DNA from 4 places in the Bradyrhizobium sp. Kon58 genome. Region 3 is predicted to be linked to each of the others. Evidence: predicted binding sites of a transcription regulator. Region 3 holds the regulator's gene; each other region holds the start of a gene.
The links. The regulator LexA, encoded in region 3, represses DNA repair genes until DNA is damaged. The targets are predictions, from matches to a motif close to TGTTCNNNNTGTGTTCNG.
Positions count from the first base shown of each region.

Region 1: AC0L20_RS31410 (PA0069 family radical SAM protein) is a predicted target of LexA. The motif match lies at 4,099-4,116, and genes of this name have one in related genera.
Region 2: uvrA (excinuclease ABC subunit UvrA) is a predicted target of LexA. The motif match lies at 3,822-3,839, and genes of this name have one in related genera.
Region 4: AC0L20_RS36435 (ATP-dependent Clp protease adaptor ClpS) is a predicted target of LexA. The motif match lies at 5,333-5,350, and genes of this name have one in related genera.

Region 1 covers NZ_JBVVOT010000028.1:27,408-34,599, reverse strand. Annotated here, with positions in the region: gene AC0L20_RS31425 (glycosyltransferase family 39 protein) at 1-1,399, opposite strand, end outside; gene AC0L20_RS31420 (ribonuclease HII) at 1,498-2,355, opposite strand; gene AC0L20_RS31415 (VOC family protein) at 2,433-2,888, opposite strand; gene AC0L20_RS31410 (PA0069 family radical SAM protein) at 2,914-4,077, opposite strand; gene AC0L20_RS31405 (phosphoketolase family protein) at 4,290-6,704, shown strand; gene AC0L20_RS31400 (acetate/propionate family kinase) at 6,713-7,192, shown strand, end outside.
Region 2 covers NZ_JBVVOT010000014.1:48,068-55,259, reverse strand. Annotated here, with positions in the region: gene gyrA (DNA gyrase subunit A) at 1-1,363, opposite strand, end outside; gene AC0L20_RS22500 (single-stranded DNA-binding protein) at 1,733-2,230, opposite strand; gene AC0L20_RS22495 (outer membrane protein) at 2,964-3,653, shown strand; gene uvrA (excinuclease ABC subunit UvrA) at 3,935-6,919, shown strand; gene AC0L20_RS22485 (YcxB family protein) at 7,038-7,192, shown strand, end outside.
Region 3 covers NZ_JBVVOT010000007.1:93,001-100,192, reverse strand. Annotated here, with positions in the region: gene AC0L20_RS14905 (GAF domain-containing protein) at 1-647, opposite strand, end outside; gene AC0L20_RS14900 (hypothetical protein) at 870-1,304, opposite strand; gene lexA (transcriptional repressor LexA) at 1,769-2,470, opposite strand; gene AC0L20_RS14890 (molybdopterin molybdotransferase MoeA) at 2,646-3,857, opposite strand; gene AC0L20_RS14885 (hypothetical protein) at 4,083-4,274, opposite strand; gene AC0L20_RS14880 (HAD family hydrolase) at 4,445-5,071, opposite strand; gene AC0L20_RS14875 (alpha-hydroxy acid oxidase) at 5,086-6,219, opposite strand; gene AC0L20_RS14870 (S41 family peptidase) at 6,525-7,192, shown strand, end outside.
Region 4 covers NZ_JBVVOT010000042.1:20,993-28,184, forward strand. Annotated here, with positions in the region: gene AC0L20_RS36420 (rhodanese-like domain-containing protein) at 1-254, shown strand, start outside; gene serA (phosphoglycerate dehydrogenase) at 567-1,811, shown strand; gene AC0L20_RS36430 (tannase/feruloyl esterase family alpha/beta hydrolase) at 1,894-3,555, shown strand; gene AC0L20_RS36435 (ATP-dependent Clp protease adaptor ClpS) at 3,581-5,299, opposite strand; gene AC0L20_RS36440 (MarR family winged helix-turn-helix transcriptional regulator) at 5,466-5,915, shown strand; gene AC0L20_RS36445 (enoyl-CoA hydratase) at 5,912-6,682, shown strand; gene AC0L20_RS36450 (methyl-accepting chemotaxis protein) at 6,817-7,192, shown strand, end outside.

The DNA.
Region 1 (7,192 bases), on a different contig from region 3:
GCGCGAGAATGTCCGGCGGCGGGGTGCCCGCGGTATCGGAGGCACGCCAGACCACGACGCCGCCGGTCTCGCTGAATTTGGCCTGGTTGATCCAAGGCGTACGCGCGGGCTCGGCATCGATGAAGAGATGCGGCCGGCCGGAATGCAGCGTGATCAGGCTGGCAAGCTGGGTCTCGCCCGCGACCGCGCGCAGACGATGATTGGTGCGGCGGGCAAAGCTCTCGTCGAAGAAGTCCGAAATCGCGCGCGCCGGCATCGAGGTCGCGATCTCGTTGGCACCGGTCCACGGCAGGAGCAGGACGGCGAGCACGACGCCGATTGCGGGCGCGATGACGGCGGCCGCCCAGACCATCCGCAGCATCCTCGCGCGGCGCATCGCGATGAGATCGCCGGCCCCCACGACCACAGCAAGCCCCGACAACACCAGCACGACGCCGGCTCCGCCCACGACGGCGTCGAGGCCCAGCAGGCCGGAGATCAGCACTGCGCCGAGCGCCGGCGCCAACGCGAAGAAATAGACGAAATTGCGCGCGAGCGGCTCGACCGGCGGGCGGTAGATGATCGGCGCCTCCTCGCTCTTGGGAACGAACAGGCCGGTGTTGAGCACGGTCAGCGCCGGGATCGCCGCCGCGCCGAGCAGGAGCCCCCCGAGCAGCCAGGCCGCGTGCAGTGCGCGGGCATTGAGCTCGTTGACCGCAGGCAAGGCCGGCAGGACGAGCACCTCGGCGCGCATCAGCCAGACGGCATAGGGCAATGCCAGCACGGCGACGACCACCAGCGCAAACAGCGGGTCGAATGCGCGCAGCGTGCGGCGGCCGTCCGCCGTTGCGAGTGCGAAGACGACGATCAGCAGCAGCAGGAAGATCGCAGCCGGCGTCGTCAGCAGCAAGAGACCGGCCTCGATCGACCAGGCGAACCAGGCGTTGCCGCGGCGCTGCCCGATGATCTGCCAGGAATGCAGCAGCAGCAGCGCCCAGAGCGGCCGCGCCAGCACCAGCGGGCCGAAGTCGAGTACGGGCGAGGAGAAGGCCAGCAGCGTCATGGTCAGCAGCACGGCCAGCACTGCCTGCTGGGGGCCGACCACCGCGCGGGACAGATGATAGAGCGCAATGAAGGTCGCGACCCCACAGAGCTCCGCCAGGACGTAGACGCCGAACACGTGGCCGCCGGCAGCGCGATAGGCGATGTCGGCGAGCCAGACCGGCAAGGGCGGGCCCAAATCAGTGCCGACCTGGTATTCGCGGCCGAAGGCCAGCAGGGTCGCGAGGCTGCCGGGCGGGCTGCGATAAAACACCAGCGCCACGAACAGCCACATCGCCGCCTGGAGCAGCACGGCGATCCAGACGATCAGCCGCGGCCGCGCGCGAATGAGCTCGATGACCAGGGAGGTAAACCGCATGCAACGTCCGAAAGATGCAGCCAACCCGTGAAGCCGGCCCTATTCGCTCACGACTATTTTGATAGAGGGCGCGACGCGTCGTGGCAACCGAGTCTCGTCTAGAGATTTGCCGACGCGTCGATTTCCGAGTTCGTGTCCACCTGCAGCTCGATCTCGGTCACCGCAAACAGATCCTGCGCCGACTCGACCGTCCAGGGCATGTGCTTGGCGCGTGCGGCGGCGACGGGGGCGAAGAAGCTGCGGTGGTGGACGGTGGGGCCGAGGCGGTTGAGCGCGTCGAGGTGCTCTGGCACGGCGTAGCCCTTGTGCTGCTCGAAACCGTAGCCGGGGCAGTCCTGCGCCAGCGCGCACATCAGGCGGTCCCGCGTCACCTTGGCGATGATCGAGGCCGCTGCGATCGACAGGACGATGCCGTCGCCGCCGATCACGGCCTCGCAATCGCATGCCGTGTCGAGCCGGTCGCGGCCGTCGACGAAGACGTGCCGGGGCTGCTCGGGCAATGCCACGACGGCGCGCTTCAGCGCCCACAGCGAGGCGCGGAGGATGTTGTCGCGGTCGATGCGGGCGCGCGAGGCGACGGCCACCGAGACCTGGGCGGTGGCGCAGATCTTGTCGAACAGCCTTTCGCGCTCCTCGGCGGTCAGGCGCTTGGAATCGTCGATGCCGCGCGGGATGCGGTCGGGATCAAGAATCACCGCCGCCGCCACCACAGGACCGGCCAGCGGCCCGCGGCCGGCCTCATCGCAGCCCGCCACCGGCCAGACGCCGCGCTTGATCAGCGCGCGCTCGCGGCGGAAGCTTGGGGCGACGATGATGGCGCTCTTGGTGCCGGCCAGCGCCTTGGCGATTTTTTTCGGCGCAGCCTTCTCGTTCTTAGCCGCAGCCTTCTTGTTTTCAGGCGCAACCTTCTTGGGCGCGCCTTTGGCCGGCTTCTTGGCGGATTGATCCCGAATCATGGCCGGGATCGTGCGCAAGCGGCATCGCCTGCGCAACCGGGAACCCCGGACAATTCCCGTTATTCAAGTCAGCCGCCCTATTCCGCCAGATGCACCCGCCGGTCCTCGCCGACTTCGATGCCGGGCGCGGCCACGACTTCCCAGGGATGGCCGTCAGGATCGGCGAAATAGCCGGAATAACCGCCATAGTCGGTCTCATGTGCGGCCTTCAGCAGCGCGGCGCCCTTGCCGACGACGAAGGCCAGCACCGCATCCACCTCCTCTCGCGCGCGGCAGTTCCAGGCGAGCGTCATGCCGCGGAACGTCGATGGCCTCGGATGATCAGGCAATGTGGCGTCGACCGCGAGCTGATCCCAGGGAAACAACGCGAGCACCGGACCGCCAGTGTCATAGAACGCAACGGCCTCGCCGGTCGCCTTGAGCCGGCGCGAGAAACCAAGCGCGTCGTAAAAGGCAATGCTCGCGCTGATGTCGTTCACGCCCAGCGTGATGACGGTAAGTCGCGGGATTGGAGCTGGCAGTTCCTGACTCATACTAGGCCTCTCTCACTTCGTCCCCTCAGAACAGGCTGAGCTGATCGCCGTTCCGCTTCGGCTTGGCAAAATGATCCGTCGTCAGCTTGGAGCGCCGCTTGTTCAGCCCGAGCCTGTCGCAGGCGATCTCGAAGCGGCGGCCGATGGTCCAAGCCATCGGGCCGGTGCCCTTCATGCGCTCGCCCCATTTCGCGTCGTAGTCGCGGCCGCCGCGCATGTCGCGGATCAGCGTGAACACGTGACGATAGCGGTCCGGATAGTTCGCCATCAGCCATTCGCGGAAGAGATCGCGCACCTCGAGCGGCAACCGCAGCAGCACGTAGGAGGCTTCCTTGACGCCGGCATGGGCGGCGGCATCCAGGATGCGCTCGATCTCGGAATCGTTCAGCGCGGGGATCACGGGCGCGACCATGACGGTGGTCGGAATGCCGGCCTCGGAAAGCTGCTTCAGCGCCTCCAGCCGCTTCGACGGCGTGGACGCCCGCGGCTCCATGGTGCGCGCCAGCTTGGGATCGAGCGAGGTCACGGAGATGCCGACCTTGGCGAGGTTGCGTTTGGCCATGCGCGCGAGAATGTCGATGTCACGGGTCACCAGCGCCGACTTGGTGACGATTCCGACGGGATGGCCGGCGCGCTCCAGCACCTCCAGAATGCCGCGCATGATTTTGCGCTCGCGCTCGATCGGCTGATAGGGATCGGTGTTGGTGCCGATCGCGATCATCCGCGGCTCGTAGCCCGGCGCCGCAAGCTCCTTCTCGAGCAGAGCCGGCGCCTCGGGCTTCACGAACAGCTTCGACTCGAAGTCGAGCCCCGGCGACAGGCCGAGATAGGCATGCGTCGGCCGCGCGAAGCAATAGACGCAGCCGTGCTCGCAGCCGCGGTAGGGATTGATCGAACGGTCGAAGCCGATGTCGGGAGATTCGTTGCGGGTGATCACCTTGCGCGAGGTGTCGATCCCGACCGTGGTCTTGAACGGCGGCAGTTCTTCAAGGCTCTGCCAACCATCGTCGAATGCGACGCGCGCCTCGGCCTCAAAGCGGCCGCTGGCGTTGGACTGCGCGCCCCGGCCTCGCCTGCGCTGGCGGTCGATGGCGACCGCCAGCTCAGGGAAGTCAGAAGGCGCACCCGCCGGCTCGGAGGGCGCCGTGACCGGCGGGTGCTTGAGAGCATGTGAGGATGCTGGACTCATGAAGCCAAGATAGCACGCCGAAGGAACAAATCAAGAACACAAACCAAAAAACGTGAAAACAACCCCATGCACAGTAGAGCTGCCCAAACTTCGCGCGCCCGCTTTTGACCTCACGCAACAGTGGCGTCACGGCGATCTCGTTTGATGCTGCCGAAGGATCGATCTCGCCGGAACTCGGTTGGTGACGATCCCGGGTGAAGGTCGGCAGGAACATGACAAATCAACAACAATCGGCCGCAGCGAGCAGCGACCTCGATCTGCTCGACCGCTATTGGCGCGCCGCGAACTATCTCTCCGTCGGGCAGATTTACCTGCTCGACAATCCGCTGCTGCGCGAGCCGTTAGGGCCCGAGCACATCAAGCCGCGTTTGCTCGGCCATTGGGGCACGACGCCTGGGTTGAACTTCATTTATGCCCATCTCAACCGCGTCATCCGCGCGCTGGACCTGAGCGTGATCTATGTCTGCGGTCCCGGTCATGGCGGCCCCGGCATGGTCGCCAACACCTATCTCGAAGGCAGCTACAGCGAGATCTATCCCGATATCGCGCGCGATACCGAGGGGTTGCGCAAGCTGTTCAGGCAATTCTCCTTCCCCGGCGGCATCCCGAGTCACGCGGCGCCGGAAACGCCGGGCTCGATCCACGAAGGCGGTGAGCTCGGTTACGCGCTGGTTCATGCCTATGGCGCGGCGTTCGACAATCCCGACCTGATCGTCGCCTGTGTCGTCGGCGACGGCGAGGCCGAGACCGGCCCGCTCGCGGCGTCCTGGCACTCCAACAAGTTCCTCAATCCCGCGCATGACGGCGCGGTGCTGCCGATCCTGCATCTCAACGGTTATAAGATTGCCAACCCAACCGTGCTCGGGCGGATGCGCGACGGCGAGATCCGCGATCTCTTCCGCGGGCTCGGCCACGAGCCGCTATTCGTCGAGGGCGACGATCCCAAATTGATGCACCAGGCCATGGCAGACGCGCTCGACGTCGCGCTCGTCAGCATCCGGTCGATCCAGCAGCACGCCCGCGACGGCCGCGAGAGCGTCGAACGCCCGCGCTGGCCGATGATCGTGCTGCGCAGCCCCAAGGGCTGGACCGGTCCCAAGGAAGTCGACGGCAAGAAGGTGGAAGGTTTCTGGCGGGCGCATCAGGTGCCCGTCGCGAACTGCCGCGAGAATCCGGCGCATCTGAAGATTCTCGAGGACTGGATGCGCAGCTACGAGCCGGAAAAGCTGTTCGAGGCGAACGGCGCGCTCGTTACCGAGCTCCAGGCGCTCGCGCCCGAAGGCAATCGCCGCATGGGCGCCAATCCGCACGCCAATGGCGGCCTTCTGAAGAAGGAGCTGAAGCTGCCGGACTTCCGCAGCTTCGCCGTCGAGGTCCCTCAGCCGGGCGGCATCGTGGCGGAGGCAACCCGCGAGCTCGGCAAATTCCTGCGCGACGTCATCCGCCTCAACGCCGAGGCCCGCAACTTCCGCATCATGGGCCCGGACGAAACCGCCTCAAACCGGCTCGATGCAGTGTTCGAGGCCACCGAACGCGTCTGGATGGAGCCGACAAAATCTTACGACGTGCATCTCGCCCAGGACGGACGCGTGATGGAAGTCCTGAGCGAACATCTGTGCCAGGGCTGGTTAGAGGGCTACCTGCTCACGGGCCGGCACGGCTTCTTCTCCTGCTACGAGGCGTTCATCCACATCGTGGATTCCATGTTCAACCAGCATGCCAAATGGCTGAAAGTGACGCGGCATCTGCCGTGGCGACGCCCGATCGCCTCGCTCAACTATCTGCTGACATCGCATGTCTGGCGCCAGGACCACAACGGCTTCAGCCATCAGGACCCCGGATTCGTCGATCTCGTCGCCAACAAGAAGGCTGACGTCGTCCGCATTTACTTCCCACCGGACGCCAACACGCTGCTGTGGATCGCCGATCACTGCCTGCGCACCTATGATCGCATCAACGTCATCGTCGCCGGCAAGCAGCCGGCGCCGCAATGGCTGTCGATGCAGGAGGCAGCCACGCACTGCGATGCCGGCATCGGCATCTGGAGCTGGGCCGGCACGGAAGACGCGAATGGCGAGCCCGATGTCGTGATGGCCTGCGCCGGCGACGTGCCGACACTGGAAACACTCGCCGCCGTCGACCTGCTGCGCAAGGCGCTGCCCGAGCTGAATATCCGCGTCGTCAACGTCGTCGACCTCATGACGCTGCAACCCAGGGAGCAGCACCCGCACGGCTTGTCCGACCGCGACTTCGACGGCCTGTTCACCCGCGACAAGCCGGTGATCTTCGCCTATCACGGCTATCCCTATCTGATCCACCGGCTGACCTATAGCCGCACCAACCACGCCGGCATGCACGTCCGCGGCTTTGCCGAGGAAGGCACCACGACGACGCCGTTCGACATGGTCGTGCTCAACGAGCTCGACCGCTATCACCTCGCGATCGAGGCGATCGAGCGCGTGCCGGGGCTCGCGACCAAAGCGGCGCAGGTGAAGCAGCAGTTCCGCGACAAGCTGATCGAGCATTCGCGCTATGTGCGCGAATACGGCGAGGACATGCCGGAAATCCAGGAATGGGTCTGGCAGAACAGCGCCGGCGGCAACACGCCGGCGGAGGCAGGCGACTGACAGCAGCCATGTTGAACACCGTTCTCGTTCTCAACTCGGGATCGTCGAGCATCAAATTCGGCCTGTTCGAGATCTCGGCGGCCGAGCCCACCCTGCTCTGCAAGGGCCTGCTCGACGAGCACGAGACGAAGCCGCGGCTCGTCGTGAAGAGCCCCGCGGGCGAAGACCTGTTCGAGAGACGGAGGGAAGCATCGGATGCGGACAGCGATCATCTGTTCGTCGACGTGCTCGGCTTCATCGAGGATCGTTTCGGCGACCACCGCTTGCGCGCCGTCGGCCATCGCGTCGTCCATGGCGGTCCGGACTATTCCGCTCCGGTCGAGCTGACGGACGATGTCACCGCAAAACTGGAGGCGTTGACGCCGCTGGCGCCGCTGCACCAGCCGCGGTGTCTGGCGCCGGTCCGCGCCATCAGGGCGATCAGGCCCGACCTGACCCAGATCGCCTGCTTCGACACCGCTTTCCACCACGGCATTGCGCCGCCCGCC
Region 2 (7,192 bases), on a different contig from region 3:
GCTCCATCGACAGCCGTATCGTGCCGTTCTCGCTGATGCGGTGGCGCGGATCGTCGATCAGCGTCAGCATGTCCTCGACGTCCCGGGCCGGCCAGTCGCGTGACATCAGGGTGTCGCGCGCGGTCGTCGGGTCGGGCGAGGTCCGGATGACGCGGATCATCTCGTCGATATTGGCGACCGCGATCGCCAGACCGACCAGGATATGGGCGCGATCGCGGGCCTTGGCGAGCAGGAACTTGGTACGCCGCGTGACGACGCGCTCGCGGAAGTCGACGAAGATCGCCAGCAGGTCCTTCAGATGCATGATCCGCGGACGGCCGCTGTCGAGCGCTACCATGTTGACGCCGAAGCTCGTCTGCAGCGGCGTGAACCTGTAGAGCTGGTTCAGCACCACATCCGGCACCGCGTCGCGCTTCAATTCGATGACGACGCGGTAGCCGTCGCGATCCGATTCATCGCGCAGGTCGCCGATGCCCTCGATTTTCTTTTCCTTGACCAGTTCGGCGATGCGCTCGACCATCGTCGCCTTGTTCACCTGGTAGGGAATCTCGCTGATGATGATCGCCTCGCGCTCCTTGCGGATGGTCTCGATCGCGACCTTGCCGCGCATCATGACCGAGCCGCGGCCGAGGTGATAGGCGGCGCGGATGCCTTGCCGTCCGAGGATGACGCCGCCGGTCGGGAAATCCGGTCCCGGCACGATGTTGATGAGCTCGTCGATGGTGAGCGCAGGGTTGTCGATCAGCGCGACGCAGGCGTCGATGACCTCGCCGAGATTGTGCGGCGGGATGTTGGTCGCCATGCCGACCGCAATGCCGCCGGCGCCGTTGACGAGCAGGTTCGGGAACTTGGCCGGCAGGACCGACGGTTCGGTCTCGTTGTTGTCGTAGTTCGGCTGGAAGTCGACGGTGTCCTTGTCGATGTCGGCCAGCAGAGCCAGCGCCACCTTCGTCAATCGGGCTTCGGTATAACGATAGGCAGCCGGGGGATCGCCGTCGACCGAGCCGAAATTGCCTTGGCCGTCGATCAGCGGCACGCGCATGGAGAAGTCCTGCGCCATCCGGACCATGGCGTCGTAGATCGACTGGTCGCCATGCGGATGATATTTACCGATGACGTCACCGACCACGCGGGCGGACTTGACGTACTTCTTGTCCGGCGTGTGCCCCTGCTCGTTCATCGAGTACAGGATGCGGCGATGCACCGGCTTCAGACCGTCGCGGGCGTCAGGCAGCGCCCGCGCCACGATCACGCTCATGGCGTAGTCGAGATAGGACTTCTTCATCTCCTCGAAGATGGAGACGGGGCGAATATCCGAGGGTTGCGCCGGCTGATCGCCGGGCTTGTCGTCGTCGTCAGCCAAGGGGAAATCCGGTGAGGTTTTATCTGGGAATCATATAGCGCATCGAGCCTCTGATAACCACCCTCGCGGCGATCTGGGAAGCGCTTTTTCCGCCTATTTTTCCAACAACTTAAGCCCTTGCGAGCGGTGTCTTGGACAGCCCCTGCATCGGCCTTGCAAAATCGCCGCTCAGGCGCGGAAAATCGCGCGGCGAGCTTGCTCCGTCAGCCGCTTGCCAAGCCGCAATCCGAGCTCACCCGAAACATGAAGCGGGCCCGGGAATCCCGAGCCCGTCCTGCCGATTAGTGGGATTTTCTGACACGAGATGAGAAGCGCCGCCCATCGGGCCGGCGCGTCGCATTGAGACGCCCCGCTCTCAGAACGGAACGCTCAGAACGGGATATCGTCGTCCATGTCGCTGTTGCGGCCACCGCCGCCGGCAGCAACGGGACGGCGCGGTGCGCTGCTGACCGGACCGGAGGAGCCGAAATCGCCGCCCGGCTCGTCGCCGAAGCTGCCGCCTCCCCCACCGCCGCTACGACCGTCCAGCATCGTCAGGGTCGAGTTGAAGCCCTGCAGCACCACTTCGGTCGAGTACTTCTCGACGCCGCTCTGGTCGGTCCATTTGCGGGTCTGGAGCGCACCCTCGACGTAAATCTTGGCGCCCTTCTTCAGATACTGTTCGGCGACCTTGCAGAGCCCTTCATTGAAGATCACGACGCGGTGCCACTCGGTCTTTTCCTTGCGCTCGCCGGTGGCCTTGTCGCGCCACGTCTCCGAGGTCGCGACGCTCAGATTGGCAATCGGCCGCCCGTCCTGGGTGCGGCGGATTTCAGGATCCTTGCCGAGATTTCCAACCAGAATGACCTTGTTGACGCTTCCCGCCATCTCCGCTCTCCGCTCCGAATGCCACTGAATTCAAGAAGGCCGGTCCGCTCCCCGCGTTCCGCCGTGCCTGTTGAGGCGACCCTATACGCTCGCCGAACGCTTGCGGACGACGATCAGTCCGTCACCCCTCCGGTTATCCCCACATATAGCATCGACCTCCCGTTCGTTCCAGATTTGTTCTTAGCGAAACGACCGCATCGATGTGTGGCGTCGATCGGCCAATGTAGTGCGGGAATGCGCGCAGCGACTGGAACCTTTGTAGGCTCCCGAAACCGATGGAAAGAACTTAACATTCAATAAGTTATGGATACTCGCCCTGCCCACGTTCTTGTTGCATTTCGGAGGACGGATTTTGCCGCCACATCTTCCTCGGCGACCGCACGATCGGCTTCACAACGCCCGAGGGGGCGGCATTCGGCAGCGACCGGATTCGCCAGGATGCGACATGGGCCTCGTCCGCTTGAACTATCGCTAGGGCGGTCCGGTGATCGCGAAATACTGATCGAACTGACATCCATCAATGCAAGGCCGGACTCGCGCCGGCCTTTTTCGTTGCTGTTCCCATGGGGAACCAAAGGTCGGTAATTGCACCATTTTCAGGCCGCTGTGGCTTTCCAGTGACACAACTTGCGGCTTCAATGGTGTAAGTACGGCCTCAGTTGGGCAAGTGAGTCCGATGCCCTTCCCTATCGTGGAAGGCACAATCAGAAACTGGGACTGGGATTAGTTGAAAATGAAAAAGATTTGGTTGGCTTCGGCCTGTTTGTTCGCTCTCGCTGCCCCGGCCTCGGCCGCTGATCTGGCGGCGCGCCCCTACACCAAGGCTCCGGTGGCCATGGCTTCGGTCTACAACTGGACCGGCTTCTACCTCGGTATCGTCGGTGGCGGCGCCTGGGAAAATTCCTCGACCGACCCGAAGATGAAGGGCGGCTTCGTCGGCGGTACCGCCGGCTACAACTGGCAGACCGGGAATGTCGTGTTCGGCATCGAGGCCGATGGCGCCTGGGCTGACGTCAGCGCGTCGGTCACCGGCCCCGTTGCCGTCCCCGGCTTCGGCCTCGTCAGCACCACCCTCAGCTCGAAGACCGATGCGATGGGCACCGTGCGCGGCCGCATCGGCTACGCCGTCAACAACGTCCTGTTCTACGGCACCGGTGGTTACGCCTGGATCGACAACAAGCTCAGCATCAGCGCGCTCGGCGTGACCGTTTCCGACAGCAAGTGGCACTCCGGCTGGACCGTCGGTGCGGGCGTCGAAGCGTTCTTCGCTCCGCAGTGGTCGGTCAAGGGCGAGTACCTCTTTCGCAGCCTCGGCGGCGAGACCTACTTCTCGGGCGCCCTGCCCACCGGCACGCTCGAGTTTCACACCGTGCAGGTCGGCGTGAACTATCACTTCGGGGGCCCGGTGGTCGCCAAGTACTGAGTTCAGTACTTAGCTCCAACGCCATCCGCGTTACGAAAGGCCGGCCTTGCGCCGGCCTTTTTGTTTGACCGGCCGTTCCTGCAGTTTCCCGAGCCCTGCTCCTGCCAGATGCCGCCAGCGCGCCAACAATCGGTTGACGATTCGCAAGTCCCACTGGAAATCCGTCCCCGTTCTTCCTACGTTCACTCACATACCCATCGGCGCCGATCCCGGTTCCGGGCGAAGCGCGCCTGTTCAGTTGGCGCGATCGCGCGCTTTTGGATTCCCTGAGGACCACCAGGATGGATGAAGTGATCAAGGCGAAGCGCCAACAACAGAACGTGGGATCAAACCTGCGCGCAATTACGATCCGTGGCGCGCGCGAGCACAACCTCAAGAACGTCGACGTCGAGATTCCCCGCGACAAGCTGGTGGTGTTCACGGGGCTGTCAGGCTCCGGCAAATCCTCGCTCGCGTTCGACACCATCTACGCCGAGGGCCAGCGCCGCTACGTCGAATCGCTGTCGGCCTATGCCCGCCAGTTCCTGGAGATGATGCAGAAGCCCGACGTCGACCAGATCGACGGCCTGTCGCCGGCAATCTCGATCGAGCAGAAGACGACGTCGAAGAACCCGCGCTCCACCGTCGGCACCGTCACCGAAATCTACGACTACATGCGCCTGCTGTGGGCGCGCGTCGGCGTGCCCTATTCGCCCGCCACCGGCCTGCCGATCGAGAGCCAGACGGTCTCGCAGATGGTCGATCGCGTGCTGGCGCTGCCCGAGGGCTCGCGCCTCTATCTGCTCGCGCCGGTCGTGCGCGGCCGCAAGGGCGAGTACCGCAAAGAGCTCGCCGAATGGCTCAAGAAGGGCTTTCAGCGCGTCAAGATCGACGGCGCCTTCCACGAGCTCGCGGAAGCCCCTGTTCTCGACAAGAAATTCCCGCACGACATCGACGTCGTCGTCGATCGCATCGTGGTGCGCCCCGACATCGGCCAGCGCCTCGCCGAAAGTTTTGAGACCGCGCTGAAGCTGGCCGAAGGTCTTGCCGTCATCGAGTTCGCCGACGCGCCGGCGGCAGCACCCGCGGAAGAGAAAGAGAAAAAGAAGACCGCCAAGATCCACGACAAGAGCGGACCCGAGCGCATGCTGTTCTCGGAAAAGTTCGCCTGCCCGGTCTCCGGCTTCACCATCCCCGAGATCGAGCCCCGCCTGTTCTCGTTCAACAATCCCTATGGCGCCTGCCCCGCCTGCGGCGGACTCGGCGTCGAGCAGCATGTCGACGAAGACCTCGTCATTCCCGACAAGGAACTCGCCATCGGCAAGGGCGCGATCGCGCCCTGGGCCAAGTCCTCGTCGCCCTATTACATTCAGACGCTGACTGCGCTCGGCAAGCACTACAAGTTCACGCTGACCACCAAATGGAAGGATCTGCCCAAGAAGACGCAGAACGCGATCCTCCATGGCTCCGGCGAGGACGAGATCAAGTTCTCCTACGAGGACGGCGTCCGCTCCTACGACACCAAGAAGCCGTTCGAGGGCGTCATCACCAACATCAACCGCCGCTATCGCGAGACCGAGAGCGAGTGGGCGCGCGAGGAGCTGGCGAAATATTTCCACGACGTGCCCTGCGAGGCGTGCCACGGCTTTCGGCTCAAGCCCGAGGCGCTCTGCGTCAAGATCGGCGGCAAGCATATCGGCGACATCTCAGAGATGTCGGTGAAGGGCGCCGGCGCGTGGTTCGAGACCGTGCCGGAGGCGCTGAACACCCAGCAGAACGAGATTGCCGGCCGCATCCTCAAGGAGATCCGCGAGCGCCTCACCTTCCTGCTCGACGTCGGCCTCAACTATCTCACGCTCTCCCGCTCCTCCGGCACGCTGTCCGGCGGCGAGAGCCAGCGCATCCGCCTGGCTTCGCAGATCGGCTCGGGGCTGACAGGCGTGCTCTACGTGCTCGACGAGCCTTCGATCGGCCTGCACCAGCGCGACAACGCGCGCCTGCTCGACACCCTCAAGAGACTTCGCGACCTCGGCAACACCGTGATCGTGGTCGAGCACGACGAGGACGCGATCCTGCTCGCCGACCACGTCCTCGACATCGGCCCCGGCGCCGGCATGCATGGCGGCAACATCATCGCCGAAGGCACGCCCGCCGAAATCATGCGCAACCCGAATTCGCTCACCGGCAAATATCTCACCGGCGAGCTCGAGGTCGAGGTGCCGGAGCGGCGTCCGCCGAACCATCGCCGCACCATCAAGGTGGTGAACGCGCGCGGCAATAACCTCAAGAACGTCACCGCGGAAATTCCGCTCGGCCTGTTCACCTGCGTCACCGGCGTCTCCGGCGGCGGCAAGTCGACGCTGCTGATCGACACGCTGTACAAGGCGATCGCCCGCAAGCTGAACAATGCCAGCGAAGGCGCCGCGCCGCACGACCGCATCGAGGGCCTCGAGCACATCGACAAGATCATCGACATCGACCAGTCGCCGATCGGCCGCACGCCGCGCTCCAACCCCGCGACCTATACCGGCGCCTTCACGCCGATCCGCGAGTGGTTCGCCGGCCTGCCCGAGTCGAAGGCGCGCGGCTACGAACCCGGCCGCTTCTCCTTCAACGTCAAGGGCGGCCGCTGCGAGGCCTGCCAGGGCGACGGCGTCATCAAGATCGAGATGCACTTTCTGCCCGACGTCTACGTCACCTGCGACGTCTGCAAGGGCAAGCGCTACAACCGCGAGACGCTCGAGGTGCTGTTCAAGGGCAAGAGCATCGCCGACGTGCTCGACATGACCGTCGAGGAAGCCGCCGAGTTCTTCAAGGCGGTCCCGCGCGTGCGCGAGACGTTCCAGACGCTGCATCGCGTCGGACTCGACTACATCCATGTCGGCCAGCAGGCCACCACTCTCTCGGGCGGCGAAGCCCAGCGCGTCAAACTGGCCAAGGAGCTGTCAAAGCGCGCAACCGGCCGCACGCTCTACATCCTGGACGAGCCGACCACCGGCCTGCATTTCCACGACGTCAAGAAGCTCCTGGAGGTGCTGCACGAGCTGGTCGCACAGGGCAACACGGTCGTCGTCATCGAGCACAATCTCGAAGTCATCAAGACCGCCGACTGGGTCATCGACCTCGGCCCCGAAGGCGGCGACGGCGGCGGCGAGATCGTCGCCTGGGGCCCCCCGGAAGACATCGCGAAAGCGCCGCGGAGCTACACGGGGAAGTTTCTGGCGCCGGTGCTGGCGAAGGCGCGGAAGCCGAAGCGGAGACGCGCGGCGAGCGAGGCGGCCGAGTAGCGCAGCCTCGCAGTCTTGGTCGCTCTTCGCAGGCCGCAGAACTCTGACTGATGAGAGACAACCTCTGGTTAAGTTGACTGTCGGGCTATAGATTACTGACCTCTTCCAGGGGGCAGACTTGAGCAACGCAACTGATCAATCCAATTTTCATTTTGAATTCAACAGTTCCATAGACGAAGATCGATTCTTCAGAACTCTTCTGACCAAAAGGCTGAAGGCGCACGTCGATCGGCGTGGCTTTTGGATCATCACGCTCATCGTCTCCGGGGTGAT
Region 3 (7,192 bases):
GCAATCGGCGTGGCCTGCGCGGAGAGGAATGTCAGAACCCAGGTCTGGTCCGCGCCCGTCCGATAGGGCACGCCGACGCCGAAATTGATCCCGACCTTGGCCGCGTCCTCCCAGCGCAGAAAACTCCTGGCGTCGTGCAGGTCCTTTATGATCAGCGGCAGGCCCGCCTTCCAGGTGCGGCCAGGCAGGCCAAAGCCGCGAGGAAATTTGGTGTGGCGGGAGTTGAATTCAAACATGTCGGCGGTGCCGTAATAGCCGTCGACAAGCCCCATCTCGTGGGAGGCATCAGGGTCGTTGTGCCAGAGCTCGATCGCCCCGACATGCGCTTCGTCCTCGCCGCAGAACAGCACCATGACGGCTTGCAGGAATTCACCCGCAAACACCGGCACCGCGACGCCGCAGGTGAGGCCGGCCGCGAGCGCCTGATCGGTCCGTTTGAAATATGAGTTGGCGAATTTGGTGAGGATCACGGGGTGGCCCGCGGCCCAGGCCTTGCCCGGAAGTCCCTCGTCATATCCGAAGTGCAGCTCTTCGCTGACGGCCTTGAACGCGGACAGCCCTTCGCCATAGAGACCGCCACCAAACTCCAGCCGCGTGCGCGTCCGATCGGGCACCCAGAGTTCAACGACGCGAAGGAAGGTTTTCATCGAGCGTGTCCGCCGTCTCAAGCCCTGACAGCATCGGTCATTTGGCTGCGAAGCGGACGTTCAAAATTCAGGCAGGGCGGCTCAAACTTCGTGCGGCGGAGAGGTGCGGGCTTGGTCCATCCGATTGGATTTCGCGGACGCGAGCCATACCATCTCGCCGGCCACGGCCGGCGATGGCAATTCAATCCTAACCCCCCGACCTCGTAGCCGGGGGAGGCTGTGTCAGCCGATCGGCAGGTGCCTGACGGTCGGCTGCCGGTCGGCGATAATCTGCGCCTTGTGCTCTCGCTCGGCGACCGACTGAGTTACCGGCAGCTGCAACACGGTCGCGCGCTGACCTTCGACGAGCTGCGTCACCAGCACGTATTTGCCGTCCGGGAATTCGATCGCGTCATGATGGCGGTCGGGAACGTGCGGGTCGATCTTGCCGAACTTGCCCACGCGGGAATTGATGGTGCGCGTCCAGATCCAGCGATTGTCGTAGCGAACGTCGTCGGCGAAGGCGAGCTCCGTTCCCGGCAGCAGGCAGACGGCAACAGACGGATCGGCTGCCGAGGCGAAGCCGCGCGTCGAGGTGCCGCGGAAGCTTGTCGTGACGATCGTCTCGCCGACTTCGGCGGGGCGCGACGCGACGGCATGCAGGCTGTAGTCACACATCGGGTGCTCCTCATGCTGGGATAGCAACCCGCGTCTCTTAATCGAGGCGCAGGCCTCTATCAGAGTTGAAGCATGAACGCTCTGCTTGGTTGTGGGCAAATCTGCGGCTGCTTTCCGCGAGCCGCGATCACATTATCTTTCCCGAATTCAATAGGAACAAAGCGAGTTGCGATGCATTCGGGAGGCGCGTGCGGGAATATCGCCGGCTTGACTGCAACGGTCGAGCTTGGTCGCCGGCCGCTGTTTCCTCGAACACTTGCGCCGCGAACCAGTGCCGCTTCGTGGGCGTCGCGAGGAGCCAGCGCCGAAGGAGGGGCCGGATAGTCTGTGCAGAACCAGAAAGACTACCCAGCCGGAGCGGACGATGATCCGTTCCAATTTCTGACCGGCGATGCCGATCGGAAGCGCGCGAGGCGCCAAGCACCTCCGGCATGAAGTACTCCCGGTATCAAGGACGCCCGGTATCAGTACTTCCGGTAAAGCCCGATCAGCTTGCCCTGAATCTTCACCCGGTTGGGCGGCAGGATGCGGACCTCATAAGCCGCGTTGGCGGGCTCGAGCGCGATCGAGGCGCCGCGGCGGCGGAAGCGCTTCAGCGTCGCTTCCTCGTCGTCGATCAGCGCCACCACGATGTCGCCGGTATCGGCGCTCTCGTTGCGCTGAATCAGCGCCATGTCGCCGTCAAGGATGCCGGCCTCGACCATGGAATCACCGCGCACTTCGAGCGCGTAATGCTCGCCCGAGCCGAGCATGTCAGGCGGTACGCTGATAGTATGGCTGCGGGTCTGCAACGCCTCGATCGGCGTGCCGGCCGCGATGCGGCCCATCACCGGTACCGCGACGGGACGTTCGCCGTCGTCCGCGGGCAGGCTGGAGCTCGCACGCACCTTGCCGAGATTGCCCTCGATGACGCTCGGCGTGAAGCCGCGGCGGCTGCCGGCGGCTGCCTGGAGCTCCGGCAGCTTGATGACTTCAATCGCACGGGCGCGGTTGGGCAGGCGTCGGATGAAGCCACGCTCCTCGAGCGCCGTGATCAGGCGATGGATGCCCGACTTCGAGCGCAGATCGAGCGCATCCTTCATCTCGTCGAAGGAGGGCGGCACGCCGCTTTCCTTCAGACGTTCACTGATGAACCGCAGAAGCTCGTATTGTTTGCGCGTTAACATCTCGACCAAAGTCCCCCGGTTGATGTCGTCCGATTCCGAGACGCAGAGTTCGGCAATAAGCCGCTACATACTCGAAACAAATCATGAACGGACACTATATGTTCGATACATGTTCCGCAACTGCTTAATTTACCGTGAACAGAGCAAAGTTCGCGGAACGCGCATTGCCGGACGCTCAGACGGGGAGCCGCAACACTTCGCAAGCCGTGCCGGCTTCGGCCTTCGGCGCGAACGGTGCGCGCACGAGAAGTACCTGTGCTGCAGCGAGATTCGCAAGCAGCGAAGAGTCCTGATGGTTGACGGGAAGAACGACGCGCGTGCCATCGTCACGCTCCTCCAGATGCGCGCGCAGATAGTCCTCGCGCTGGTCGTTGGCGCCGACGTCGCGGCCGAGCACGGCGCGTTCACTGCGATGGTGAATCACCGAACGGCCCGACAGGGCGCGAATCAGCGGCACCATGAACAGGAACGCGCACACGTAGGACGACACGGGATTGCCCGGCAGGCCGATCACCTCCATTGCGCCGAGCCGCCCGTGCATCATCGGCTTGCCTGGCCGCATCGCGATCTTCCAGAACGCCATCGCAATGCCTTCGTCCCGCAGCGCCTGCTGGACCAGATCGTGGTCGCCAACCGATGCGCCGCCGGTCGTGATCAGGATGTCGGCGCCGCTCTCGCGGGCGCGGCGGATGCCGGCGGTGGTGGCGTCCAGCGTGTCGGCGGCAATCCCGAGGTCGATGGTCTCGGCGCCCTCGCTGCGGGCGAGCGCGTGCAGGGCGTAGCCGTTGGAGTAGACGATCTGGCCGTGGCCGGGCGTGGTGCCCGGCATCACCAGCTCGTCGCCGGTGGCGAGAATCGCGACTTTCGGACGTCTGAAAACGCCAAGGTGCGGATGGTTCATCCCGGCGGCGAGCGCGAGGTCGCGCTCGGTGAGACGATTTCCCTTGCGCAGGAGCACGTCGCCCTCGCGGAAATCGACGCCTGCGGGGCGGATGTGCCGACCGGCGATCGCGGCTTCCTTGATCGTGATGCGCTTGCCGGCAGCGACCGTGTCCTCCTGGATCACGACGGCGTCCGCGCCACCGGGAACGACGCCGCCGGTGAAGATCCGCACGGCCTCGCCGGCGCCGACCGTCCCCGCGAACGGTCGGCCTGCCGCGACTTCGCCGATGACGGTGAGCTCCGAATCGATCGTCGCGGCATCAGCCGCGCGCACCGCGTAGCCGTCCATCGCCGACATCGCCTGCGGCGGCTGCGTGCGCCGCGCCGCGACGTCACGCGCGAGCACGCGATGGTAGGCCTCGTCGAGGGAGATCATTTCTTCCGGCAGCGGCTCTGCACCCGCCAGCACCGCGGCAAGCGCGTCAGAAACCGGCATCAAGGCCACGGCGAAAACTCCTGCTCGGCACGTTCGGGCGAATGTTCCGCAAATCTTCTAGCCGAGCGCGGGCGCAGAGGCAAAAACGGCTGAGCGCGCGCAGTCATCCCGCCGCTTCACATTGTTCCGAAGGCAGGATCGCGCGCGTCGTGGCATGATCCGAAGAACCCGACAGATCGGCAGGAGAGTGGTCATGGAAGGGCGAGAACGACGAGCGCCCCGGGCCTGGATCGATCAGCTCCCTGGCTGCCCGGGAGTTACGTCGGGCGCCTTGGGTCCCTGATCCTTGTCGGGCAGCGGATCGGCCTGGGATTTCAGGTCGGCCGCCTTGCTCACGAGCTTGGCGGAAAGCTCCGAATCTGAAGTTGTCCTCGCGAATTCAAGAAGAAGAGAGGCCTGCTTGGTGAGGTAGGTCTTGCCCAGCACGATGATGCATCCGTCCGTAGAAGTCCCAACGGACTCTAAGAGTCCGGAAGGTGGTATTCCGTTCCGGGAACTCTGTATAAAAATGCACAAAGTGATTGGGTTCCTCAGTTTTTTCCAAAATTGTTCCCGTTGGGCCGTGGCGCCAAGGGTTTCGCGACGACGCCTCGTCGTCAGATGCCCAATGCCTTCAATGCGTTCCCGACGTCACGCGGCGAGGTCACATGCACCGCCGTCAAGCCGCGCGCCCGCGCTCCCTCGATGTTTTCGGCAAGATCGTCGAAGAACACGATGCGCCCGGCGGGCACGCCGATCGCCGCAACGACGTGGTCGAAGGCATCCGCATCCGGTTTGCGCAAGCCGATGCTGGACGACAAATACAGCTCGCGGAAATGGCCGAGGACGCCGGCATATTCCCTCGAGAAATGGTCCACGTGCGGCCGATTGGTGTTGGAGAAAGCGTAGAGCGGCATCTGCTTCGCTGCGCGCGGCAGCAGCTCGGCGATGTCAGGCATTTCGCCGGCGAAGATCGCGTTCCAGCCTTCCAGGAACTGCGCGTCCGAAATGCCGATTCCGAGCGAGGCTCGCAATGAGGCGAAATAATCCTCATCGCTGATCTTCCCCATCTCGTGCAGCCGATAAGCTTCGCTGTCCCGCACATAGCGCGCGACGATGGCTTCAGGCTTGCAGCCGGCATGTCCCGCCCAACAGGCGATCGCCTTGGAGAAATCGATATCGAGCACCACGCGGCCGAGATCGAACAGAAGCGCATCCGCGCTGTCGGGAGAGAGCGATGTCACCTGCGTCCTTTCACTCAGTATCGATACGGCTCGTGGTCGAACAGCGGAAACGCGCTGAACACACTCGGCGCGTTGGTTGCGGTCGCCTGGTGCAGGCAGGATTTGTTGACCTCGGCGAACGAGGTCGCACCCAAGAGGCCGAGGCAGCGCAGCACTTCGTCCTCGAGCAGCTCCAGCATGCGGGCCACGCCGGCTTCGCCGGCCGCCGCCAGCGCCCAGCATTGCAGCCGGCCGATGCCGACGAGGTCGGCGCCCGCCGCGATCGCCTTGACGATGTCGGTGCCGCGACACATGCCGCCATCGACCATGATCTTGGCGCGGCCGTTCACGGCGTCAACGATCTCGGGCAGCACGTGCATGGCGCCGCGACCGTGATCGAGCTGACGGCCGCCATGGTTGGAGACGTAGATCCATTCGACGCCGTGATCGATCGCGATCAGCGCATCCTCTGGCGTCGCGATGCCCTTGAGGATCAGCGGGATCTTGAACTTGTCCTTGATCATCTTCACCGTCCGCCACTCCAGACCCTTCTGGTAATCGCCGCCGGTGGCGCGCAGGCGGCTCTCGCGAACGTAGCGCTTGGCGATGTCACGTTCGCGACGGCTGTAATGAGCGGTATCGACGGTCAGGCAGAAGGCGGCATAGGCGTGCTTCTCAGCCCGGCTGACGACGTCGGTGACGAAGGCGTCGTCGCCGCGCACGTAGAGCTGGTAGAGGCGCAACGCGTCCGGCGCAGCTTCGGCGGTCTTTTCTAGACCGGGCTCGGACACCGAACTGAGCATGTGCGCCGCACCGAAAGTGCCGCAGGCGCGTGCCACGCTCGCCGCACCATCCGGGTCGAAGATCTCGAGCGCGCCGACGGGGGCGAGCACCACGGGCAGGCGCATCTTGCGGCCGAACTGTTCGACCGAACCTGTGACCTTGCGGACATCGCGCAGCACGCGCGGGCGGAAGGCGATCTCGTCCAGCGCCATGCGGTTGCGACGCATCGTGGTCTCGGTCTCGGCCGCGCCGACGATATAATCCCAGGCATTCTGGTTGAGGTTGGAACGCGCTTTCCGGATGAATTCATGCAGATTCTGGAACGGCTCGGTGCTGGCGCCGAGCTCGACATTCCTGTCCGGTTGGATGCGGGGTGCTTCGTTCATTGTTATCCTCCCGAGAATTTGAAGCCTTCCCTCATCGCCTAACCCGTCTATGGCGCCAAAACCATCCTAAAATGGCATGGCTGCGAGGCGTGGGCCGGCCGGCCGACCCCCGCTGCGCACGAACCGGGTCCTGCAACGTTGCCGAAAGTTTAGTTCCGGACGAAGGATTTTTACGCTGTACCCGCCAGCGTGGCATCCCGGCCTTGAAGAAACCAGAATGGTATTGTGAGAAGCAGGCTGGATCGCCATTTGCATGGCGGCTCTCCAGCCCCACCGAACCGCGAAGCAAAAAGGCCAGCCTATCCATGCGGAAAACCCTGCTGTTTCCACTGGGCGCGCTCACCGGAGCGTGTCTGACCCTTCTGGTAGCCAGTCCGCACGGCGGCGTGTGGGCGGCACGGGCGGCAGCGAGCGCGGATGACGCCTATTCCAAGCTCAATTTGTTCGGCGAAGTGTTCGAGCGGGTGAAGGCGAGCTACGTCGAGAAGCCTGACAATGCCAAGCTGATCGAAGGTGCGATCACCGGCATGGTGACCTCGCTCGATCCGCACTCGCGCTACATGAACGACAAGGCCTGGACCGAGATGCAGGAGACCACCTCCGGCGAGTTCGGCGGGCTCGGCATCGAGGTCACGATGGAGGACGGCCTGGTCAAGGTCGTCTCGCCGATCGACGACACGCCGGCCTCCAAGGCAGGCATCATGTCGGGCGACCTGATCAGCAAGATCGACGGCGATGCCGTGCAGGGCATGACGCTCGAGCAGGCCGTCAACAAGATGAAGGGGCCGGTCGAGACCCAGACCAAGCTCACGATCGTGCGCAAGGGGGCCGACGCCCCGCTCGACGTCGCGATCAAGCGCGAGATCATCCATGTGCGCCCCGTGCGCTTCCACGTCGAGAACGGCGATATCGGCTATATCCGCGTCACCTCGTTCAACGAGCAGACCACCGATGGCCTGAAGAAGGCGATCGC
Region 4 (7,192 bases), on a different contig from region 3:
TCCGCGCCGACATGACGGCGTCCTGGCTCGCGCAGATGGGCTGGGAGGTCTATGTGCAGGAAGGTGGCTATGACGGCGCGCTCGAAATCGGTCCGCCGCACGTCCTGCCCAAGCCCGACCCGGCCCACCGGTACCGCCGCCCCTATGAAGGCACCGGCGTCGACGAGCGCGCGATGCAGGCCTATCTCGACTGGGAGTATGGTCTGGTCGAGCAGCTCCGTCGCGACGGCACGCACGGGTTCTATGTGATTTGATGCCGTCACTGGGCATTGCCTCTGCGACATGCGGCAAGATCCCTCCGTCGTCCTGGACAAGCGAGCGTAGCGAGCGCTGATCCAGGACCCATTACCCCTGGGGGGAGTTTAGCGAAGACTGGCAACCACCAGCTCGCACCACAACTACTCCCTGGGGTAATGGGTCCTGGCTTTCGCCAGGACGACATCGGAGTTGGCAGCTCTGTTCCCCGGCTTCCGCCCCGCCATCTTCTCCCCGCATCCGAACCCTATTGTGCTGCGCATCCCCCGCGGTCTATGAGCTGCGGCAAAGCTGTGACCCACGGAGATTTCATGCCAGCCCCCGGCCAAAGCCCTGAGCGGAGCGCGAAGGCGCTGCTGCTCGAAGGCGTCAACGACAGCGCCGTGGACCTGTTCAGAACGGCGGGTTTCACCAATGTCGAGCGCCTGACCAAGGCATTGGACGGCGAGGATTTGCGGCGGGCGCTCAAGGGCGTGTCATTGCTCGGCATCCGCTCGCGCACCCAGATCACCGATCAGGTGCTGGAGGCGGCCGACCAGCTTCTCGCCGTCGGCTGCTTCAGCGTCGGTACCAACCAGGTCGATCTGCTGGCGGCGCGCAAACGCGGCATTCCGGTGTTCAACGCGCCGTTCTCCAACACGCGCAGCGTCGCGGAGCTCGTGATCGGCGAGATCGTGATGCTGCTGCGGCGCATCTTCCCGCGCTCGGTGTCGGCCCATGAGGGCGGCTGGGACAAGTCGGCGACCGGCAGCCGCGAAGTGCGCGGCCGCACCCTCGGCATCATCGGCTACGGCAATATCGGCTCGCAGCTCTCGACCCTAGCCGAGGCGATCGGCATGCGCGTGATCTATTTCGATCGCACCGACAAGCTCCGCCACGGCAACACCGAGCCGGTCGAGAAGCTGGAAGAGCTGCTGGCGCAGAGCGACGTCGTCAGCCTGCACGTGCCCGAGACGCCGGAGACCGCTGGGATGATCGGCGAGAAGGAGTTGCGGGCGATGAAACCCGGCTCCCTCCTGATCAACAACAGCCGCGGCACCGTCGTCGATCTCGATGCGCTGGCGGGAGCTCTGCGCGACGGCCATCTCGCGGGCGCCGCGATCGACGTGTTTCCGGTCGAGCCGTCCTCGAATTCGGACCGCTTCAAGAGCCCGGTGCAGGGCCTCGGCAACGTCATCCTCACGCCGCATATCGGCGGCTCGACCGAGGAGGCGCAGGAGCGCATCGGCGGCGAGGTGGCGCGCAAGCTGGTCGATTTTTTCATCACCGGCTCGACCACGGGGGCGGTGAATTTTCCGGAGGTGCAGCTGCATCTGCGTCCCTCTGGCGCGCGCTTCAGCCACGTCCATCGCAACGTGCCCGGCATGCTGCGCCGGCTCAACGAAGTGTTCCTCCAGCGCGACATCAATATCGCCGCGCAATATCTGGAGACCTCCGGTGACCTCGGTTACGTCGTGCTCGACGCGGACCTCGGCGGCCAGGATTCAGGCGCGCTGCTGCAGCAGATCCGCAGCCTCGACGGCACCGTCGGCGCGCGGCTGGTGTTTGAGCACTAGCGTCATTGACGGCCGGTCGGAAGGCGCCTTGAATACAGCCTCCTGGCGGAACGAACGAGAACAGAAAGTGCAGGGGGAAACGATGGCGCAAGTGCGTGCGAAGCTGTGTGTATTGCTCGTGGGCGCAGTGACTGCACTGAGCGCGAATTCCGCTTTAGCAGTGACATTGCCTGAGGATGCGGACGCCGTCTGCAAGGGCTTGGTCGGCAGCACTGACGCCGTGAAGATCGATTCGGCAACGTTGCTGGTGCCGTCGCAGCTTGCCGTCGCCGAGCGCGGCCCGACTCCGTCGGGGCGCGTCACGCCCGCCAATCCCGGCTTCTGCAGGGTGCTCGGCCATATCGATCCCACCGATCCCAAGGCGCCGCCGATCAGATTTCAGGTCAATCTTCCCGTCGAATGGAACGGCCGTTCGCTGCAATATGGCGGGGGCGGATTCAACGGCGTGCTGATCACGGGCCTGACGCTACCGCCGGCCTATCCCTTCGACAAGCCGTCGCCGCTCGCGCGCGGCTTCGTCACCTACGGCACCGATTCCGGTCATGAGTCCAAGCCGGGCGAGCCGCCGCAGCTGTTCGCGCTCAACGACGAAGCCTTCGAGAATTTCGCCCATCGCGCCTACAAGAAGGTGCGCGATGCCGCCGTCGCGCTGATGCAGCGCGCCTACGGCAAGAGACCTGAGAAGATGTACTTCATGGGTTCGTCCGAAGGCGGCCGCGAAGGCCTCACTATGGCACAGCGCTATCCTGATGATTTCGACGGTATCTTTGCCCGCGTGCCCGTCATCAATTGGGTCGGCCTGCAGCATGCCGGCACGCGCTCGGGGCTCGTGACCATGGGCGATGGCTGGATCAATCCGGCGCAGGTGAAGCTCGTGGGCGATGCCGTGCGGGCGGCTTGCGACAAGGCCGACGGCTCCGATGACGCGCTGGTGCAGGATCCCGTTTCCTGCAAGGCAGCGTTCAAGGCGGAGACGCTGCGTTGCGCCAGCGGCAAGACCGGCGATCAGTGCCTCACCGACGCACAAATTAAGGCGATCGAGACCCTGCATGCGACCTACAAATTCCCGTTCGCGCTCGCCAACGGCCTCGACGATTATCCGGGCTGGGGCGTGTCGGGCGAGGACACGCCGGCGGTTGGCCCGACCGGCGGCTGGGTCGCGTGGTGGCTCGGCACGGCGCCCCCGGCGCAGCCGCCCGCGCCCAATAACGGCATCGCCTGGATCTACGGTGCCGGCGGCATCCAATATGTCTTCGCGCGCGATCCCAAGCTCGACGTGACGACGTATAAGCCCGAACAGCACAAGGCGCGGCTGCTCGAGGTCTCCAGCCTGATGGATTCCACCGACCCCGATCTCAGCCGCTTCCGCGCTCGCGGCGGCCGGCTGATCATGCTCGAGCACATGGCGGACTACGCGCAGAGCCCCTATGCCGGCATCCGCTATTTCGAGAGCGTCGAACGCAAGCTCGGCAAGGCCGAGACGGCTGAATTCGCGCGGCTCTACACCGCGCCCGGGGTCGACCATGTCGGCTCCGGCGCGCCGGCCAATGTCGACATGCTGAGCGTGCTGGTCGACTGGGTCGAAAAGGGCAAGGCGCCCGGCGATCTGGAAGTTACCGAGCAGAAGGTCGAAGCGCCGTCGTTTGCGACGCTTCGCGCGCTGCCGCTGTGCCGCTGGCCGGCGTGGCCGCACTACAAGAGCGGCCCGCTGACAGAGGCGTCGAGCTTCACCTGCGCGCCGTAACAGGCGCACCACGTCGGAGGAAGCGTCACCCGGTGGCCATGGCCTGCGCGCCGCCGAGCAGCTGCGCGTTGAGCCGGCCGCCGGAGAACAGCATGTCGTCAAGGGCTTCGTCGATATCGGCGGAGATCACGGTGTTGCCGCCGTCACGTGCGATGCTTCCTTGCGCCAGCCGCCGCATCAGCTCCTTGATGAAGGCGCAACTGGTGCCCTCGCTGCGTCGGGCAGCCTCCGCGATCACCGCCCCCTCGAGTGGCAATCCCTTGCCGTAGAGCCGGACCAGCTTGCCGCGGCCGGTCTCGTCGGGCAGCGGCACTTCGATGGCTTGATCGATGCGGCCGGGGCGCCCCGCGAGAGCTCCTTCGAGGTCCTCCGGCCGGTTGGTGGTCAGGACGAACAGGATGTCGGCATCTTCCTTCAGCCCGTCCATCTCGTTGAGCAGCTTGTTCAGCATGGATTCCTCACACGGCCCCATGTCATCGCGGTCGCGGGCGATGAGATCGACATCCTCGATCACCACCATCGACGGCTGAAGCAGCCGTGCCAGGCTCATATAGGCGCCGAGCAGACCGATCTGCTCGGCCGTGATGATCAGCGTCGTATGCCCGGGCAAATGCGTTGCGAGATAGCGGATCGTGTGGGTCTTGCCGGTGCCCGGCGGCCCGTACAGCAAGATGCCTTTGCGTGTCGATTGACCCAGCCGGCGCAATTGGTCTCGGGTGTTGACGAAGGTCAGAACGTTGCGATCGAGCAGCCGCAGGGTCTGCTCCGGCAGAATCACCTCGTCGCGCGCGACCTGCGGCAAGCGATGCACCGTGATGCCGCGCGAGCGACCGCGATAGTCGGAGTCGGCATCGAGCGACAGGATCTTGCCGCGATAGGTCCGCGCAGCCTGTACGGCTTCTTCCAATTCGCTGAAGCATTGCTGGACCAGAGCCGCGCCCGCCGAACCTGAAGGCACCAGGATCTCGATCCGAATTCCGGGCTCGCGACTGTATTCGCGGTGTGCGCAGAGCAAAACCGCGTAGCGGAGATGATCCTGCTCACACAGCCATAGTCCGTTATCCAGACACTTGACCGGGCTCTTCTCGCCGACATCGACGTCGGAATATTGTAGCGGGGCAATCGCGATCGCATAGCGGCCCTCCTTGAGCAGTCGTGGAATCGACAGCGTTTCGTAGCGCTGCTCCTCGTTCAGTCCCACCAGCCGGATGGCCTTGCCGAAGAGCCGGTCGACCGCGGCTTGAAGATCGACCCGCATGTGGCCGGGAAATTGGCGGATCGTGGTCACGAGTTTGCTGCGCGCGGTGCTGGCAAGGTGCCAATCGAGAACGTCGTAAGCAAAGTCGAAATCTTCCTCTTGTTGGTTCGAGGGTTCATCCGCCGCACGCATGCAGTCGCTGCACAGCCAGACCGTTCGGTCGCCGATACGAACGTCGGTCTGTCCCTCAGGCTTGCCACAGAGTTCGCAAGGAGTCTTGACCGCCTCTAGCGTGACCTGCAGTTGGTGGCCGGCCAGGCCGATGGATTGTTGCGCAGATTTGAAAAGGGCTTCGGCAACCGATTGCGGGTAAGGTCCGCAAACCGCTTTTTCCTTCTGCTCGATCTGGGTGATGAGCGCGGTCGCTTCACGGTCTGATTTGCCGAAAACCTGCCGAAGCAGATCCATCACGAATTGGTCCGGCGTATCATCGTCATTATGAATTACGAGCTGGGTCGGCTGGTTCTCGCCACGCATACTGTTCATCACGAAAGGTCTCCGGGACAATCTATGATTGAATAGAACGAATAGGGAACATAAAAAGGAACGGCCGTCAAGCGGGACGGACGCGATAAATTGCGATCGACGGGCAGGGTCATCGGCCTCGCCGCCGTCCTTTGACAATCTGATCCGCTTCAATTATCTATTTCGTATGCGAAATAAAAAAGCCGGCGCGGGGCATCATCGGCTGATCTACCTGTTGAGCGTGGCCCAACGGCGCGTGCAGCGCTGGATGGCGGCGCAGCCTTCGAGCGAGGTCACGCCGGCGCAAGCGGGCCTGCTGTTCATCCTCGGCAAGCAGGACGGCGTCCTGATGGGCGAGGCCGGCGCGGCGCTCGACATGGGGCCGGCCGGCATCTCGGGGCTGGTCGACCGTACGGCGGCGGCTAAACTGGTCGAGCGGCGCGCGGATCACGAGGATGGTCGCGCCTGGCGCGTCTGGCTGACGCCGAAGGGGCGAACGGCGCTGGCGCAGGCGAAGGCCAGCGCAGGAAAGGTCAATGCGGCATTGACGGAAGGATTTACCGGCGCGGAGATCGACATCGTCGCGCGCTGGCTGACGAGCATTCAGGATAAATTCCCAAGAGGAGCGAACGAATGACTGACCAAGTCCGGATCGAGAACAACGGCGGAATTCTCACGCTCACGCTGGCGCGCCCCGACAAGAAGAACGCGCTGACGGATGCGATGTACGGCAAGCTCGCCGATGCCATCGAATCCGCCGGGTCCGATGCGTCGGCCCGCGTGATCCTGATCCGCGGCGAGGGCGACATGTTCACCGCCGGCAACGACGTCGGCGAATTCGCCGCGGTCGCAGCGGGCAAGTCGGAAGGAAGCCGCAACGTCGTGCGCTTCATCCAGTCGCTGGCGCGCTGCACCCGGCCCTTGGTTGCGGCGGTGCAGGGCCGCGCCGTCGGCGTCGGCACCACGATGCTGCTGCATTGCGACCTCGTCGTGCTCGCCGACAACGCGCAATTGTCGACGCCCTTCGTCAGCCTTGCGCTGGTGCCGGAAGCTGCCTCCAGCCTGCTGATGCCGGCGCGCATCGGCCACGCGCGGGCCTACGAGATGTTCGCGCTGGGCGAGACGGTGCCGGCCAAGTCCGCCCTGGAGTGGGGGCTCGCCAACCGCGTGGTGCCGCTCGACAAGCTCGATGCCGAAGCGCTTGCGCTGGCGCAGCGTCTTGCCCGTCAGCCGGCCGGCGCGCTCACCGCCACCAAGAAACTGATGCGCAACGGCGAGGCGCTGGTCGCGCAGATGAATGCCGAAGGCGAGCAGTTCGGACTGCGCCTGCGCACCGCCGAGGCGCGCGAGGCCTTCACGGCGTTCGCGGAGCGCCGCCCGCCGGATTTCACCAAGGTTGCGTGAGATCCGGGGCTGCAGGAAGGTTTGCCGGGCCGGGAAACTCACGGCAATTCGATTAAAACCTTAACGGAACATTGGCATGTCGCGGGCAAGGTGGCGCTCGAAAGAATAGGCCCCCGACCCAGGCCCCCGACACCATGGCAATGTTTAAGAAATCGGTAAGTTCGCTTCTCCTGACCTTGATGGCCCTGCTGGCCGCGGGTGCGCTGGCCTCCACGGCGATCCAGATGGTCGGGGCGTTCGGCCGCTATAGCGACAGCCTCGAGACCGCGCGGCTTGCCGCCGCCGACAAGGCGATCTTCCATGGCGTGCTGGCGCTGCGCAACAATCGCGGCGATGCGCAGAGCGCGATCCTCGGCGAGGACGACCCGCGGGCAAAACTCGAGGCGGCGGAGAAGGCCGAGCAGGGCGGCTATGACGCGATCGGCGCAGCGCTCGCCACCGTCGATTTCGCCCGCCGCGACGAACTCGCTGGCACATTGAAGCAGGGCTGGAGCGCCGCCTCGCCGCAAT